One region of the Eubacterium sp. AF19-12LB genome, then DNA from elsewhere that is predicted to be linked to it. Evidence: riboswitches for the same ligand, from Rfam matches in the RefSeq annotation. Region 1 holds a riboswitch; the other holds the start of a gene.
The links. Region 1 has a riboswitch for cyclic di-GMP ahead of DWX29_RS03610 (hypothetical protein). Riboswitches for the same ligand answer to the same signal wherever they lie in the genome.

Region 1 (8,430 bases):
AGGAAACAGAATCAGATTACGAAACTTAAGACCGGGACAATTAGTTAGAATAAATCATGCAAATTTCCAGACGGCAAGCATTCCACCACAGACAACAGCGTTTTCGGTTCAGGTGTTGCAATAGGGAGAAAAATACTGGAACTGAGCAATAAAGTATGATAAAATCGATATAGGTTTTACAAATTGGGATGAGCATAAAAATAATAATTAATGATGGCAGAATCACCCTACATATTGGCAGATATGTAGGGGTTTTTTATGAATGGAAGAATTGAATGATGAAAAAAAATTTTAGGCTTATACATTCTGCATCCAAATAATGTAGGAAGATGCGGACATATCTGTAACGCAAGTTACACAGTATCATCAAAAAGCAGAGGATTGCATATTGGAGAAAAACTAGTAAAAGACTGCATTTTAAAAGCTTACGATAATGGCTATAAAGTGCTTCAGTTTAATGCTGTAGTGGCAACAAATGTACATGCAAGACATTTATACGAACGTGTTGGATTTAAACAATTGGGTATAATACCTAATGGATTCAGATTGAAAAATGGGAAATATGAAGACATATGTCCATATTATATTGAAGTGTAATAATTTTTGAACCATTACTGGCTCCAAGCAGTGGAACATCCTAAAATTAAACTTACCTATTTTACAAATTAAATATTATAAGTAGAAAATGGAGGAAATTATATGTGTACAGCAGCAACATATAAGACAAAAGATTTTTATTTTGGCAGAACACTTGATTACGAATTTTCTTATAATGAGGAAGTTACGATTACACCAAGAAACTATAAATTGAAATTCAGACATGGAATTGAGGCAAAAAATAATTATGCAATTATTGGAATGGCATTTGTTGTAAATGATTATCCTTTATATTATGATGCGATAAATGAAAAAGGATTAGGAATGGCAGGACTCAATTTCGTAGGAAATGCTGTGTACAGTGAAGTAAAATCTGACACTAAAAATGTAGCACAATACGAATTTATACCATGGATACTTAGACAATGTGAATCAGTAAAAGAGGCACGAAAAGTATTAAGTGAAATGAATTTAGTAGGAACTCAGTTTAGCGAGCAATTGCCGGCGGCAAGTCTTCACTGGATTATAGCAGATGCAAATGAAGCAATAACAGTTGAATCAACTGAATCGGGATTACATGTATATGACAATCCGGTAGGGGTATTGACTAATAATCCACCATTTGAACAGCAGATGTTTCAACTTAACAATTACATGCATTTATCATCAAAACAACCGACTAACAGTTTCTCAGATAATTTGCAACTTAATTCATATAGCAGAGGAATGGGTGCAATTGGAATGCCGGGAGATTTGTCTTCAGGGTCAAGATTTGTAAGAGTAGCGTTTACAAAAATGAATTCCAAATCAGGGGAAACGGAAAATGAGAGTGTTAGTCAGTTCTTTCATATTTTAGGTTCAGTTGAACAACAAAGAGGATGTTGTGAAGTAGATGAGGGTAAATACGAAATAACTATTTATACTTCATGCTGCAATGCGACAAAGGGAATTTACTATTACACTACTTATGAAAATAATCAGATTACTGCAGTTGATATGCATAAGGAAAATCTTGAAGGGGAAAGCCTTGTGAGATATCCTTTAATACAGGGACAGCAGATAAAAATGCAGAATTAACAGATGAAGTGTATGTGCCCACGGCCATAGGTTCAGTATAAATTAAAGTAAAAATAAAATTACGGATAATATTTCAAATTGAAAAATTATCCGTAATTTGGTTTACATAATTTAATTGTAGAATTCAAAATAATTAAATTACTAAAATATATTACGGACGAAAATTGATTTAATATTATCCGTAAATCAAGTCCGACTTACACAATCACAAGTCGTCAGACGCATCCACGAGCCTTTATTTCTTCTTATCATACATAAGTGTTTTAATGCCACGCTTAAGTCCATCAACAGTTAAAGGAAACATATCGATGTTTTCGCGAATTACTCTTTCAGATTCCATCCAGTACATATTGTTCAAATCTCCATAGTGATATGAAGGATTTAACCAAATGCTGTGTGGATATTTCTTCTTAAAAAGTTCAATCCATTCCTTACCTGAAAGTCCACCGTTTGGACCACTGTAATTACCGTTTTTATCTTTGAATTCTTCAGGTGCCATACCTGCATCGCCAACAATAATTACTTTATAATCCTTATCATAATTTCTAAATGCCCATGTAGTATCTATCCAGTCACCACTTGCGCATTCAGGTGTTTTATATAATTTAGCATAAATACAATTGTGGAAGTAAAAAGTTTTTACATCCTTAAAATGATTAGCTTTATGCACAGCCTGAAAAAGCTCGTTACACAAAGAACTATAAGGATACATCGAACCACCACTGTCAAATAAAAGCATAAGCTTTACAGTATTTTTTCTTGGCTGTTGAAATTCTAATTTTAAATAACCACCCTGATTACAGGTTGAATTAATTGTTCCGTCGATATCAAGTTCAGTTTTTGGCAAATCAAGTTTTCTTGAATATTGGCGAAGTTCACGGAAAGCAACCTGAAACTGTCGCATTGTAAGTTTTGTATCACGTCTGAAATCTTTATAACGTCTTTCGCCCATAACAGTGAAAGCAGTTTTCATTCCGGCTTCATTTCCTAACTGAATACCACCGGCTACGTGACCTCTTTTACCAAATTCAGAGCCACCGCCCATACCAATCCAGTAAGTTCCACCGTGATGCTCAGTTTTCTGTTCACCAAGTCGTTCCTCAAATTTACGATGAACTTCCTTGGCTTCACGCTCGGTACGCTTGTCTATATATTTGCTTGGGTAAGTTTTCTTGCCCGTTTCAACATCATTGTGCAGCCATGCATCAATTTTACTCATATCAAAAGAATTATCTTTTATATCGTTAAAATATTCCTGAAAGGCAATATCAAATTTGTCATAATCACCTTCGCTTTTAACTAAAATTGTACGGCAAAGATAATAAAAATCAGTAAAATTTGAATGGGCCAAATCTTTATCAAGTGCGTCCATAAGCATAAGCCATTCGGTGGTAGAAATGTTTAATCCGTGATTTTTCAATACATAGAAAAAGTCAGTAAACATAAATTCCCTCCTATAAGCTCATCTGTTTTATTGTTTCTAAATCTTCATCCTTCTTAATTAAAACACCAAGATATGGAAGTGTTTTCTCAATAGAATCAGGGTCAACGCCACCAATCATAAGAGCTCTAATCCAATCTATAAATTCAGATGTGCTAGGTTTCTTTCTAACATCTCTAATACTTCTAATCCAGTAAAATGTTTTCATTGCCTGCTCAAGCAAATGTTCTTCTAAATTTTCAAAATGAGCATTAACAATCTGTCTCATTAAATCTGCATTTGGAAATGAAATATAGTGGAAAATACAACGACGTAAAAATGCGTCAGGAAGTTCCTTTTCAGCATTTGAAGTAATGATAACTATAGGACGGATTTTTGCCTTAACAGTTTCTTTAGTTTCATTAATATAAAATTCCATTTTATCAAGTTCCCAAAGAAGATCGTTAGGAAATTCCAAATCAGCCTTATCTATTTCATCAATTAATAAAATAACCTGCTCCTCTTTTTTGAAGGCTTCTCCAAGTTTTCCAAGTTTGATATATCTGCTGATATCATCCACACCATCTACACCAAACTGGCTGTCATATAATCTTTGAATTGTATCGTAAATATATAAACCGTCCTGAGCTTTAGTTGTAGATTTTATGTTCCAAATTAATAATTCTTTGTCGAGAGCTTTAGCAACTGCCTCAGCAAGCATAGTTTTACCTGTTCCCGGTTCTCCCTTAACTAGCAAAGGCTTTTGAAGCTTTGTTGCAACCTCAACTGCTGCTAATAAATCGTCAGATGCTACATAAGTATCAGTCCCGGTAAATTTTGTTTCTGCTGCCATATTAAAATATCCTTTCCGTAAATAAGTATAATTTCATTTATATTTCAATCTGACAAAATTAACAGAATTACGCTTGTGCAACTTGTCACTCGCAACAGTTCTAAATCTTCAACATGTAGTTTGAATTTCAAACGATGGTTTCATTCAAACTACATATATGTCGATTTGAACCAGCGACGACAAATGCAATTTTGCTAAATTTTGTCAGATTAAAAATGTAATGATATTGACCTTAAATTTTAATTAATTCTTAATAATAAATTTATCGTTTTCAAAAGTTATAGTACCATAATGAAAATATGAATGTCTACAACAATTGAAAAAACTATTTAGGTCGGTTACAATGGTGTGGAAAGAATAAATTTTAGGAGGCATGAAATGGTAAAGCATATTATTTTATGGAAGTTAAAGGAAACATTAACAGAAGAAGAAAAGATACAGGCGAAGAAAGATATAAAGGAAAATTTAGAAGCATTAGAAGGACAGATTGACGGATTGTTAAAAATGAACATCCGAATAGAATATTTGCCATCTTCATCTGCTGATATAATGATGGATAGTGAATTTGAAAATGAGTATGCATTGAAGGCATATCAGACACATCCAAAACATCAGCATGTTGCAAACACATATGTAAGACCTAATGTTGAAACAAGACTTAGTATGGATTTTTAGACATTGCTATTTTATCAGAAAGGTGGATTATAATTATGAAAAAATTTATTACTTTTACATGGGCATGCACAATAGCACTTATTTTGGCAGGAATGTGTGAAATGAGTTCATTTGACAATGAAATTCAAAAATATTCATGTGTAAAAAATGTTAAGGCTGAAACTGTTAAAAATCAAAAAAAGAACCAGACAATTGTTTTAAATGCACCAACAATTACGGTAAAGAATAAAACTGAAAAACAGGTTAAGATTAAATGGAATCGTGTAAAAAAAGCGAATAGTTACAAAGTATACAGAGCTACAACAAAGGGTGGAACTTATAGCCTTCTTACATCAACAACTGCCAGAAATTACGTGGATACAAATACAGTAGGCGGTCAAAAATACTACTATAAAGTGCAGGCTGTAAGAACAGTTGCCGGAAGCATGGGAGAAAGCAGTCTTTCAAAGGCTAAATATGTAAAGGCTGCAACTAAAGATTTAAGTATTGTAGTTGCAGGAGAATGCTATGTTGAAGGAATTGAACTTTGGGCAAAGAATCAGTATCCAAAGGGAACACATTTTATAAGTAGTGTAGGTGTAAGTAGTTCAGGATTTATAAATTCAAAGAAATTTAAAGTTAATGGAAAAAGTGCTACAGGTATAGAAAAAGTTGCATCATATAATCCTGACAGAGTATATTTTTTAATAGGAATGAATGAATCAGGTACTGACAATACAACTCCTACAATCAACAATTTTAAAACGATGATAAATAAACTTAAAAAGAAAAATAAAAATGTACAGATAGTCCTTCTTCCAATAGCACCAACGGGCAAAAGAAGTACTGCAAATGTGCCAAAGAAATCACAGCGTTTGAAATTTAATAAAGCGTACTCAGATTTGGCAGCAGCAACAGATAATGTATATTATTATGATTACACAGGTTTGTTTGATGATGGAAAAGGATATTTGAAATCATCATGTGATGGCGGTGACGGATGCCATTGGACATCAACAGCAACAATTAATTTTTCAAAGAGCCTGATGGATTGGTCAAAGAATAATTTATAGAAAATATAAAATTTATTATGCCGGGAAATATTTGAAATCATTATATATTGGATAGGTTTTAGATTAATGTTCCCGGCATAAATAATATTAAGTTAATCAAAGGAGTCACAATAATGGGTGGTAGTCATATAGCAATACCTACAATTTTGAAAGTCGGAAAAGGAACATTAGAAAATCTTGGTACTTATATTAAATCGAGTGGAATGTCTAATGCCGTAATATATTTTGGAAATGATTTAATAGACATGTTTGGTGAAACAGTAATGAAGTCACTTAAAGATGCAGGAGTCAATGTGCTTGGCTACAGAGAAATGGATTCAATTAAAATAGAAGAATTGATAGGGATTGCATTTGATATTGATTCTAAAGCACAGGTTGTAGTAGGTATTGGTGGTGGTAAAGTTATTGACGGTGCAAAATATGCCGCATATCTTAGAAAATTACCATTTATAAGCGTGCCTACTTCAGCATCCAGTGATGGCTTTTCAAGTGCCAGTGCATCACTTCTTGTTAATGGAAGACGTACATCGGTTCCGGCAAGAATGGCATATGGAATTGTTGCCGACACACAGATAATAAAAAGTGCTCCTGAAAAATTTATTTATTCAGGAATTGGAGATATGGTATCAAAAATTACGGCACTTTATGACTGGGTGTATGAAGATCAAAAAGGTTATACAGAGTTAAATGATTTTGCAATGATGATTGCAAAAAAGGCTGTAAATAGTTTTGTAAGAACACCGTTTGAAAGTATTAAAGATGATTTGTTCTTAAAAGAGTTGTTAGACTCGCTTGCAATGAGTGGAATCGCAAATGAAATTGCAGGAGGAAGTGCACCTACAAGTGGAAGTGAACATTTGATTTCACATGCTCTTGATAAAATGCTTCCTGTACCACAATTACACGGAGTCCAGGTTGGCATTGCAACTTATCTAATGAGCGTTGTTCAGAATCACAGATATAAGAGAGTAAATACAATATTTACCGATACGGGATTTTGGAATTTTGTTGAGAAATTAGACTTGGATATCAAAGACTATGAAAAGGCAATAGATATGGCACCTTCAATAAAGCCTCACAGACATACTTATTTACATGAAAAAGAATATAGAGATTTGGCAAAGAAGGTATTATATGAAGATGAAAGATTGAAAAAGGTATTTCATATTTAAAGAAATTTTTATAGTAAACGTGAATTTGTATAGACAAATTCACGAAAACTGTAAACAAATTGTAAATCGCATTGTATATATCAAAAAAAGCGATATACTATAAATATAGTAAATATATTTAGCAAAGCAGGTGAAAACCTGTGACGCAAAGCTATAGGGCCTTTAAAATGGCAGCCAGTTGCACTTTATTAGTCTTGGTGTGCTGTGCCCAAGACTTTTTTTGTACAACAGTCTAGCTTTATTCGTAAAAAGCAAAGTATATTGAACATCTTATTCTAAAGGAGGAAAAATGAATAAAGAGTTGTTAACACAAGCGGGAATTGATGTTAACGATGGAATAAGAAGATTTAATGACAAGGAGGATTTGTATGAAAGATTTTTGTTTACATTCCCAAAGGATGTAAACTACGACATAATGTGTGAAGCAATTAGCAAAGGAGACGCAGAACAGGCTTTTCAGGCAGCGAATGCATTGAAGGGGATTACAGGTAACTTAAGTTTAAACCAGTTGTATAATCATATTATTCCATTAGTCGATTCTCTAAAGAAAAGAAGAATGGAGAAGGTAAATGAACTTCTTGAGGTGGTTTCAGTGGATTATGACAAAGTTATTAAAGCGTTATCTACTAATGATAAAAAATAAAAAGTGGACAGGTCATCTTATCTTTATATTTTTTATTGAACAAAGAAATCCGGCAGACGGTTAAGTGCTGCCGGATTTCTTTGCTTTTATATATTTATTTAGTTGAAATGATTTATTCAAATTACAAAATTTTATAATTAAATAATAGTAATCTGTCATTAAATTTCATTACAGAAATAATATTTTAGTGATGGAATAAACGGATTCCTGTAAAGCTCATTACCATATTATGTCTGTTACAAGCATCGATAACATCTTGATCACGAATTGAACCACCCGGCTGTGCAACATATTTAACACCGCTCTTAGCAGCTCTTTCGATATTGTCATCGAATGGGAAGAATGCATCAGAACCAAGTGTAATATCTGAAGCCTGAGCTAACCATGCCTGTTTTTCTTCTTTTGTAAATACAGGTGGTTTTTCTGTGAAGATACTTTCCCATTTACCATCTGCAAGAACATCCATATAATCTTCACCAATGTAAAGGTCGATTGCATTATCTCTGTTAGCACGTTTCATACCTTCAATAAATGGAAGGTTAAGTACCTGTGGTGCCTGACGAAGTAACCAGTTATCAGCCTTCTGTCCGGCTAATCTTACACAGTGAATTCTTGACTGCTGTCCTGCACCTACACCTATTGCCTGACCGTTTTTAACGAAACATACTGAGTTAGACTGAGTATATTTTAATGTAATCATAGCAATTGCCATGTCAATTTTAGCTTTTTCAGGAAGGTCTTTGTTTTCAGTAACAATATTGTCAAAGAAATGTTCATCAATATTTAAGTCGTTACGTCCCTGTTCAAATGTAACACCAAATACTTCTTTATGTTCAATTGGAGCAGGTTCATAATCAGGGTCAATCTGAATAATCGCGTAACTTCCTTTTTTCTTTCCTTTTAACATTTCTAAAGCTTCAGGTTCATAACCCGGAGCGATA
Region 2 (8,430 bases), on a different contig from region 1:
TCCATCATACATTGACATTATTTTTTCATAATCGCACCCCTCTATTCCACCCTGATTAAATACTTCTTCAAAAGTTCCATCTTCACGACGGACTGCTGCACAGGAAGGAATAACTATTTTTTCATTTGTTTCATCATCTGTAACAACATTTGATGCTGCTAATTCATTTCTCTTTATCACATCCGTAAAAATCTGACATGTATAGCTTGCAAACTGTTTATCTGTAAGGGCATCAGCAACATCTGATAAAATTGTTGCCATTCTCTGTATACTTACAGCACTTTCAAGTTGTTGATTGGCTCGCTCTTTAATAAGTATTGTATGATTTACTGATTGTTTAAATAAAACAATGTACATTGCTATTTCATATATGGCAATACCTGTTACTACTACAGTTCGGCTTAACCCATTTGAACCTGCAGTAAGTGAAATTAAATTATAGATATTTACTAAAGAAATATAAACAAATGCAATTCCTACCAGACTCATATATGGAGTTTTATTTTCGATTAAATTTGCTACCTCAATTATAAACAGACCTATTAGTACACATATTGCCATCGAAAAAATAACTGCCGCAATAAGGAGTACTGTTCTGTTTTCTATAAGTAAAAGCCCTAAGCTGATTACAAATACTCCTATGATAAATATGTTCTGCCATAGTTTAAATTTATAATTAATGCTACAAAGACTGCATACTAACACAGATGTTGCAAAATATATTGTTAATATCAATTGCAAACTAAAGAACACACTATCAGATATAAGAGTGCCACCTAAACTTAACTGATAGAGCATAAGATATAGTGCTCCCATAAATAATGTCAGACTTAACAGTAAAACTTTTATTATATTTTTATCTTTTATTGAAATGGCAATTGTCATAATTACAAATATAATTGCCAATATTAATATTCCAAATGTGAATGCTATTCCAAGTCCACTTGCATTTGAAAGTAAGCCTGTTCCATTTGCACTTTTTACTAATCTAAATTGAAAACCTATTGGAGAATAAATATAAATTTCCATTGTTCTTGAAACTGCAGAAGATGCTAATTCCACTTTGTTACAACGGTTTCCAACTACATTTTCTTTATCATATCCATTATCATATATTTTCTTTCCATCAATAAGAACTTTAGATGGTGCATAATTTGTATAATAAGTATAATATTCCTGATTGCTCTGTGCAGGTATGTCTACTTTAATGCATACATAATCCTGCCCTTTTCCTATCTTTTGTATTTTATTTTCATCTGTCGCCTGTTTCCATACCGCATCTTCTCTTTTCAAATCATTATCCGATGTACCCCATAGAAACTGAACTTCATTTATTTCATTTGCCATACTAAAGTTAGGATACACTACTTTGCTTACTATTGTATGCATCATTAAAGTTATTAAAAATAACGCTATTGATACTCCTGCAACTGTTATTATCGAATGTATTCTTTTCTCTGACATTTCTTCTGAAAACTGCAAAGAAACAACCCCCTTTTTTTCAGAGGTTGTTTCTCTTTTATTTTCCTGATTCTCTATTTTTAAATCTTCTGACTTATTTTCTTCAACCTGTTCTTTAGACTTCTTAAAAATCTTCATAGAGACGTCCTTTCTGTATTAAAATCCCTGAGTATTTTCTTTTAGTATTTCTCTTAATCCGTTTCTACGTGCCTTTTGTGCTTCGCTATTAGTTTCTATTACCGTAGAATCTATATGTTTTACCGCTTCATGCACAATTTTATCCTCTCCCTGAAGAATATCAAGGATTCCTTTAAGACTTTGCTGTAAAGCCACAATGTCTCGTTCATAAGATTCAATCTTATCCTTTAATTGTTTATTTTCTAACAGTAAATTATCTCTTTCACGCTCTATAACCAATTTTTCTTTAAGGATTTCCTGCATTTCATTTTTTGAAGCATCGCCTTTTATCAGTTTAGATTCTTCTTCAATCTTTTTAATCAATAAATCAATATCTTTATTCATTTTAACTTCTCACTAACTAATGCAAACTTTTTATATAATATAAATCCCCTTCTTTAGCTACATTAATAGTTGCTTCACTCTTAACCTTTGAGCGTACCTCATCTTCATAGTATACCACATTTATTGTAAGATTGTCTCCATTATCAGTTACTGTATAATCATATGTTATCTGCTGCGAATAATTAGGAACCCACATTTCAAATTTCTGTTCCGCCTTATTATAAATGTCGCTTTCTTCCAAATTAAGGCCCTCAACATTAAACTGGCTTTTAAGCACCGCTTCAATATCTTTTTTTGATGCATCTCTATACTCAAGTTCATCACTTGCAGGTACATCTAATAAGCTATTATAGTACAAATGACACAAACCATATTGTGCTAATTTGTTTACGGATACCGTACTTATGTCATCAAATTCATTTATAGCAAATATATATCTTAATTCATAACAGCATTTTATTATTGTTTCTTCCATAAAAGTATTGCTGCTATCATTTGCCTTAGTAGACTCCTCTACCGTAGTTGTAACCTGCACATCTTCAAATTCTTTTTTATCATCTTTATTTATTATCACCAGCACTATTGCCATTGCAATTATGATAACTATTAAAGAAGCTCCTAATATTAATTCTTTCTTTTTTTTCACTTCTATATCCCTTTAACGCCGCAAAAATCAAATTTCTGCGGCGTTATTACTGTATTTTTCACACAAATTAAAAATATAATCATTTTTAATCTGTGGCAATGAATTTATTAACATTTTCATGTAAAATTTCACTATTTATTAACTTGTCTCTATACTTATTGGTACTAATTATTAATATTCCCAATAATAATCCTTATAACAGATTGTTTTATCATCTGCTGTTTCAATAAATACATCAGCACTATCAATCCGGCTATATTCCTTATAAGCATCACATGTAATTGTTGAACCTAATGGAAGGTTAACTGATAAACTTTCTAATGGTGTGTTTACTACACTATTAATTCCTGTCTGTTTATTATAATTACCCTTCTTAAAGTAAAATCTGTATGCCATAAAGCAGTTGTTTGTATCTGTTCTTAATACTTTATCACCTTTCGCAATTGTAAATGTACGGCTTGCTGCATCATAAGTGTTCTTCTTTGCTGTAGAGCTAACAACTGCTGTATACACAACTGTTCCTGCAATACCATTTCCATTGTCATCATATGTATCATTGTCCCAATTATTTGAACACATCTGGAATTTAATTTCTTTATCAAGTTCAATTTTGAAACTGCTCTTGTTATTTAATACAGTTCCATCCTGTAATCTGATTGACATTTTTAAAGGTACAATTACAGATACTTCTACTGATTCTTTATCTGAATCATCATCCTTATTATCATTTCCTGAATCAGGCTTCGTTGTTTCTGAAGGTTTTGTTGTTTCTGAAGGTTTTGTTGTTTCTGAAGGTTTTGTTGTTTCTTCCGGTTTAGTCACTTCTTCTTTTTTAGTTGTTTCTTCTTTTCCGTCTTCTGTCTTTCCATTTTCTGTATCAAGATTTCCTACTACTTTTTCAACCTCTGAAGGTAATCCATTAGTAGCTTTATATGAAACAACTGCTCCACCTGAAATCTCTAATGTATCTGTTATTAACTGTCCGTAAATCTTTGTACTTCCTGTTAATACTGTTTTTGAATCAGGTGCATAAACCTTACCTGTTATAGAACTATCACCACTAAATTCAAGATTTCCACTTGTATATACATTTCCTGCAAATATTCCATTTACCTGTGTATACTTTGTAGCATTCATTGCAATTGTGTTGGCATTTACTTCTTTAAAATTATTGTATCCTGCATTTTTTCCTGTAAATACAACTGTAAGCTTGCTACTGTCTCCACCTGCATTAAATGAACCCGGATTTCCACCTGATAATTCATCTACATATAAAACTACGTATCCGTCACCGCTTACTTTAACTTCACCACCAACGTTTAAATGTTTAACTCTGACAACTGTTGTCTGATTTTTATCTGCATGAATTTCAAATGTCTGTCCATTGTAAAATGATACAGTATCTAAATATGCATTATCAGTTAAATCAAATCTGTTTGTCTGCCATCCAATGTAAACACTCTGTGTACCATCTTTGTATTCTGAAGTAGTTTTTTTAAAATATTCTGAATTCTCATCAGGATAATTATTTGTATTGAATAATCCTGAATATAATTCCTTGTCCATTTCACTAACTTCAATTGGAATATATCCCTGTGCGGGTTCATCTACTTTAACCTCCGGTGATACATGTGCAGTTCCTGTAACATGCTTTGTTGCACTGTTTGAATACTTTAAAGTACCATTGTTAATTACAATATCTCCAATTATCTGTCCGCTTCCTGAAAAAGTTGCTCCGTTTTTTGCAAGTACCCCATATTCATTTGTGTTTTCCTTTGCCAAAACCCCTATTGGCATTGCCACATTAAATACCATCGTCATGACTGTAGCCATAGCTACCATTTTCTTTACTCTTTTCATTGCATCCTCCTTCCAATTTTATCGCAGCCTTTTATACACGTATTTACGTATAAAAAAAACTGCAACTCCTTAAAAAGAATTGCAGCCAGACGACCATTGCAAATGTTGCTTTAGGCTCATAGCTTTGTGCCCTATTTTTTCAAATAGTTTACCCTCATAATTTGTAATATATGTTTTTATTTTATAAATTTTTATTTTATATGTCAACCCAAATAAAACTCTTTTTTACATTTTCAAGCCGTAAAATAGGATTTTTTTCTAAGCTGATTTATAAAAATATTTTTATTTTTCCGGCATTTATTTTATTTCATTAACGCCATCACATCTTCAACAATCTGTTCTTTTATTAAATGATTTTCTTTAATGACTTCATTTGCATCATATCTGTCTAAGAATTCTTTTTTCAATCCAAAATTTATTACTTTCATATCTGTTGGTCCATAGAATCTTGAAATTTTTTCACCGAATCCTCCGTCTAAAATTCCATCCTCTATTGTGATTACAACATCATGCTCTTTCTTTAACTCTTCAAGTAATTCACTATCGATTCCTGTTATATAATATGGATTAATTAAAGTTGCCTGCGTATCTAATTTATCAGATAAATCATCTACAACTTCTTTTCCTAACTGATAGAATGTTCCTAAAGCAATAACTGCAACCTTGCTTCCTTTTTCAGTTACTTCATATTTATTTAATTTAGAGAAATCTTTTGTTACTTCTTTACCGTCAGATATCATTTCTCCACCCGGCAATCTTATTGCTACAGGATGTTCATTCTGCTCTATACTCCAATCAAGCATTGCAATATATTCTTCTTTTGTCGTAGGTGCCATGTAAACAAGGTTAGGAATATTTGCCATCATTGGAATATCATATAATCCTAAATGTGTTACGTCATTCATTCCAAATACACTTCCCCAGAATGTAACTATTGTTGCAGGTGCATTATTAATACACAAATCCTGTGATAACTGGTCATATGTTCTTTGTACAAATGTGCTATATACACCATATACCGGCTTTCCACCATTTGATGCAATTCCTGCTGCCATTGCAACTGCTGTCTCCTCTGCAATTCCTACATCAACAAATTGTTTTCCTGCTTCTTTTCTCTTATCTTCTGTAAATCCCATAACAGTTGGTGTTGCAGAAGTAATTGCGACTACTGATTTGTCTTCTTTCATTTTCTTTAACAAATAATCACAAGTTACACTTGAATAATCTTCACCAAATTCACCATACAATGGCTTTCCTGTCTTTATGTCAAACGGTCCACTGTAATGCCACTGTTCTTTATGCTGTTCAGCAGGTGCATAGCCTTTTCCTTTTAATGTATTAATATGAACAACTACCGGCTTACTACTATCTTTTACTTTATTAAATGCATCGATAAGACTTGCTACATCATTTCCTTCATTTACATATATATAATCAAGTCCCATTGCCTTAAATAAATTGCATTCTGCCTGTCCATTTGTTTCACGAAGAAGTTTTAAATTGCCATACAGTCCACCATGATTTTCTGCAATTGACATATCATTGTCATTTACAACAATTATAAGATTTCCTTCTAATTCTACAGCATAATCAAATCCTTCTAATGCTTCACCACCACTTAATGAACCATCTCCTATTACAGCAATAACATTTCCTTTTTCACCATTTAAATCTCTTGCTTTTGCCAAACCACAGGCAAGACTCACTGATGTTGATGTATGTCCTATAATAAAATGATCATGCTCACTTTCATGAGGATTGCTGTATCCTGAAACATCATCATAATGTTCTTCATAAAGATATGCATCCTTTCTTCCTGTAAGCATTTTATGTGGGTATGTCTGATGTGAAACATCATAAACTATTTTATCTTTTGGTGAGTCAAATACATAATGAAGCGCAATTGTTGCTTCTACCATTCCAAAATTAGGTCCAAAATGACCACCATGAATGCTGGCTCTTTTTAATAATGCAGCTCTCATTTCCTCTGCTAATGAGGTCATCTCCTTAACTGTTAACTTCTTAACATCTTCCGGTCCGTTAATCTTTTCTAAATACATTTCAAAGTCCTCCATTAATCATTTTTTCAAATACGTAATTAATAAAATTATAACTGTATATTGTGTATTCTAAACCATAAACCTAACTTTAGGTCAATATTTATTTTTTCATAAACTTATATGAACCAATTTACGAAAAATATAATATAATGAAGTCAGATTAATGATTTTATTGTATTACAACTTAAATATATAAATTTATAATACGAAGAAAGGAAAATGAAATGTTCTCCTTCAATTGAATTTAACAGGAAATCATTTTATGGTGGTTAATTATGGATACAAATTATTATAATATTGGTGAAGTTTCTAAAATGTTTAATCTTCCTATTTCTACATTACATTATTATGACAGAGAAGGATTATTTCCAAACCTTAACCGTTCAGAATCCGGTGCAAGAAGATTTGATGATGGCACAGTTGAGACATTACGTCTTATTGAGTGTTTGAAAAAAACGGGAATGGAAATTAAAGATATAAAAGAATTTATGATGTGGTGTCAGCAGGGACCTGCCACCTATGGAAAGCGTAAGGAAATGTTTGCAAAACAGAAGGAGACTGTTGAAGCTGAAATTGAGCATTTAAAGAAGGTTCTTGATATGATTAATTTTAAATGCTGGTATTACGATACAGCTATAGCCGACGGAAATGAAGACAGACTTAAGAATCTTTCTCCTGATGATATGCCACCTGAAATAAAAGCTGCGTGGATTAACGCTCATACATAAATACATAAAAGCCACAATTATGATATTTTATTTGTCTTCGATACAATTTTTCATAATTGTGGCTTTATATTTAATCTAAACCTTTAGTCTTTTATTTCTTACAATCCTGTTTCTTTATTCCTGACACTGTACCGCATCATATCCTGTTTCGCCTGTTCTGATTTTTGTTGCACTTGCTACAGGATAACTGAAAATTTTCCCATCACCAAATTCTCCTGTATAAGCGGCTTTTTTAATTGCTTCTATTGTTTTTTCGGCCCATTCTTCTGAAGAAACAACTATTTCAAATTTAATCTTTGGCTGCATCTGAGGTTCTACTTCCATACCTCTGACTATTTCCTTATATCCTCTTTGTAATCCGCAGCCCATAACCTGCGACACTGTAAGTCCGTTAACTTCTATTTCCATTAATGCATTTTTTACATCTTCAAATTTTTCTTCTCTTACAATTGCATCTATTTTCATTATCATAGAATTTTCATCTCCTAATCTCATCTAAAAATTTTTAATTAACAAATATTAAATTTGATACTATTTACTTTATAATCTTTATCCTCTTTATATCATTTTACTTTGACAAATAAGTTAATTATTCAAGGCTTTTTACTGATCCATACCATTAAAGCTTGGATATGCACTTTCTCCGTGCTGTGATATATCAAGTCCTATTTTCTCTTCTCTGTCAGTTACTCTTAATGGCGTAAATATTCTAACTATGGCTACACAGATTAATGTTCCTACAACTGCTATTGCTATTGTAATAAGTATTCCTTCTATCTGGGCTGCAAATAATCTCCATTCGCCATAAATTAAGCCATCCCATTTTGCTACCGGATTGATTGAGCTTTTTCCAAATATTCCTGTTGCAATGCCACCCCATATACCACCGATTCCATGGCATCCAAATGCATCTAAAGCATCATCTATCTTCAATTTTTTCTTAATGAGAATAACTCCATAATAACATATCGGACTTACGAGTGCACCTATTATAAATGATGACCAGATTGGAACAAATCCTGCTCCCGGTGTAATTGCAACCAAGCCGATAACTAAACCTGTTGACGCACCTACCAATGTTGTTTTTTTGTCATTTACCACATCTAAAAACATCCATGATAACAGTGCTGACGCTGAAGCAATTGCTGAAGTC

Region 2: it holds a riboswitch for cyclic di-GMP, as region 1 does, so the genes downstream of both, DWX29_RS05910 (hypothetical protein) here and DWX29_RS03610 (hypothetical protein) in region 1, are expected to answer to the same signal.

What each region holds. Positions count from the first base shown of each region.
Region 1 is NZ_QUGP01000003.1:73,224-81,653, forward strand. Features, by position in the region: gene DWX29_RS03570 (hypothetical protein) at 1-124, shown strand, start outside; partial or broken gene DWX29_RS03575 (GNAT family N-acetyltransferase) at 286-597, shown strand; gene bsh (choloylglycine hydrolase) at 700-1,674, shown strand; gene DWX29_RS03585 (VWA domain-containing protein) at 1,910-3,118, opposite strand; gene DWX29_RS03590 (MoxR family ATPase) at 3,129-3,947, opposite strand; gene DWX29_RS03595 (Dabb family protein) at 4,326-4,622, shown strand; gene DWX29_RS03600 (GDSL-type esterase/lipase family protein) at 4,658-5,674, shown strand; gene DWX29_RS03605 (iron-containing alcohol dehydrogenase family protein) at 5,788-6,846, shown strand; cyclic di-GMP riboswitch class I at 6,957-7,032, shown strand; gene DWX29_RS03610 (hypothetical protein) at 7,136-7,489, shown strand; gene DWX29_RS03615 (phosphoribosylaminoimidazolecarboxamide formyltransferase) at 7,674-8,430, opposite strand, start outside.
Region 2 is NZ_QUGP01000004.1:266,770-275,199, forward strand. Features, by position in the region: gene DWX29_RS05895 (HD domain-containing phosphohydrolase) at 1-1,599, opposite strand, end outside; gene DWX29_RS05900 (hypothetical protein) at 1,618-1,983, opposite strand; gene DWX29_RS05905 (hypothetical protein) at 2,000-2,629, opposite strand; gene DWX29_RS05910 (hypothetical protein) at 2,801-4,489, opposite strand; cyclic di-GMP riboswitch class I at 4,567-4,652, opposite strand; gene DWX29_RS05915 (1-deoxy-D-xylulose-5-phosphate synthase) at 4,792-6,549, opposite strand; gene DWX29_RS05920 (MerR family transcriptional regulator) at 6,825-7,277, shown strand; gene DWX29_RS05925 (P-II family nitrogen regulator) at 7,392-7,748, opposite strand; gene DWX29_RS05930 (ammonium transporter) at 7,881-8,430, opposite strand, start outside.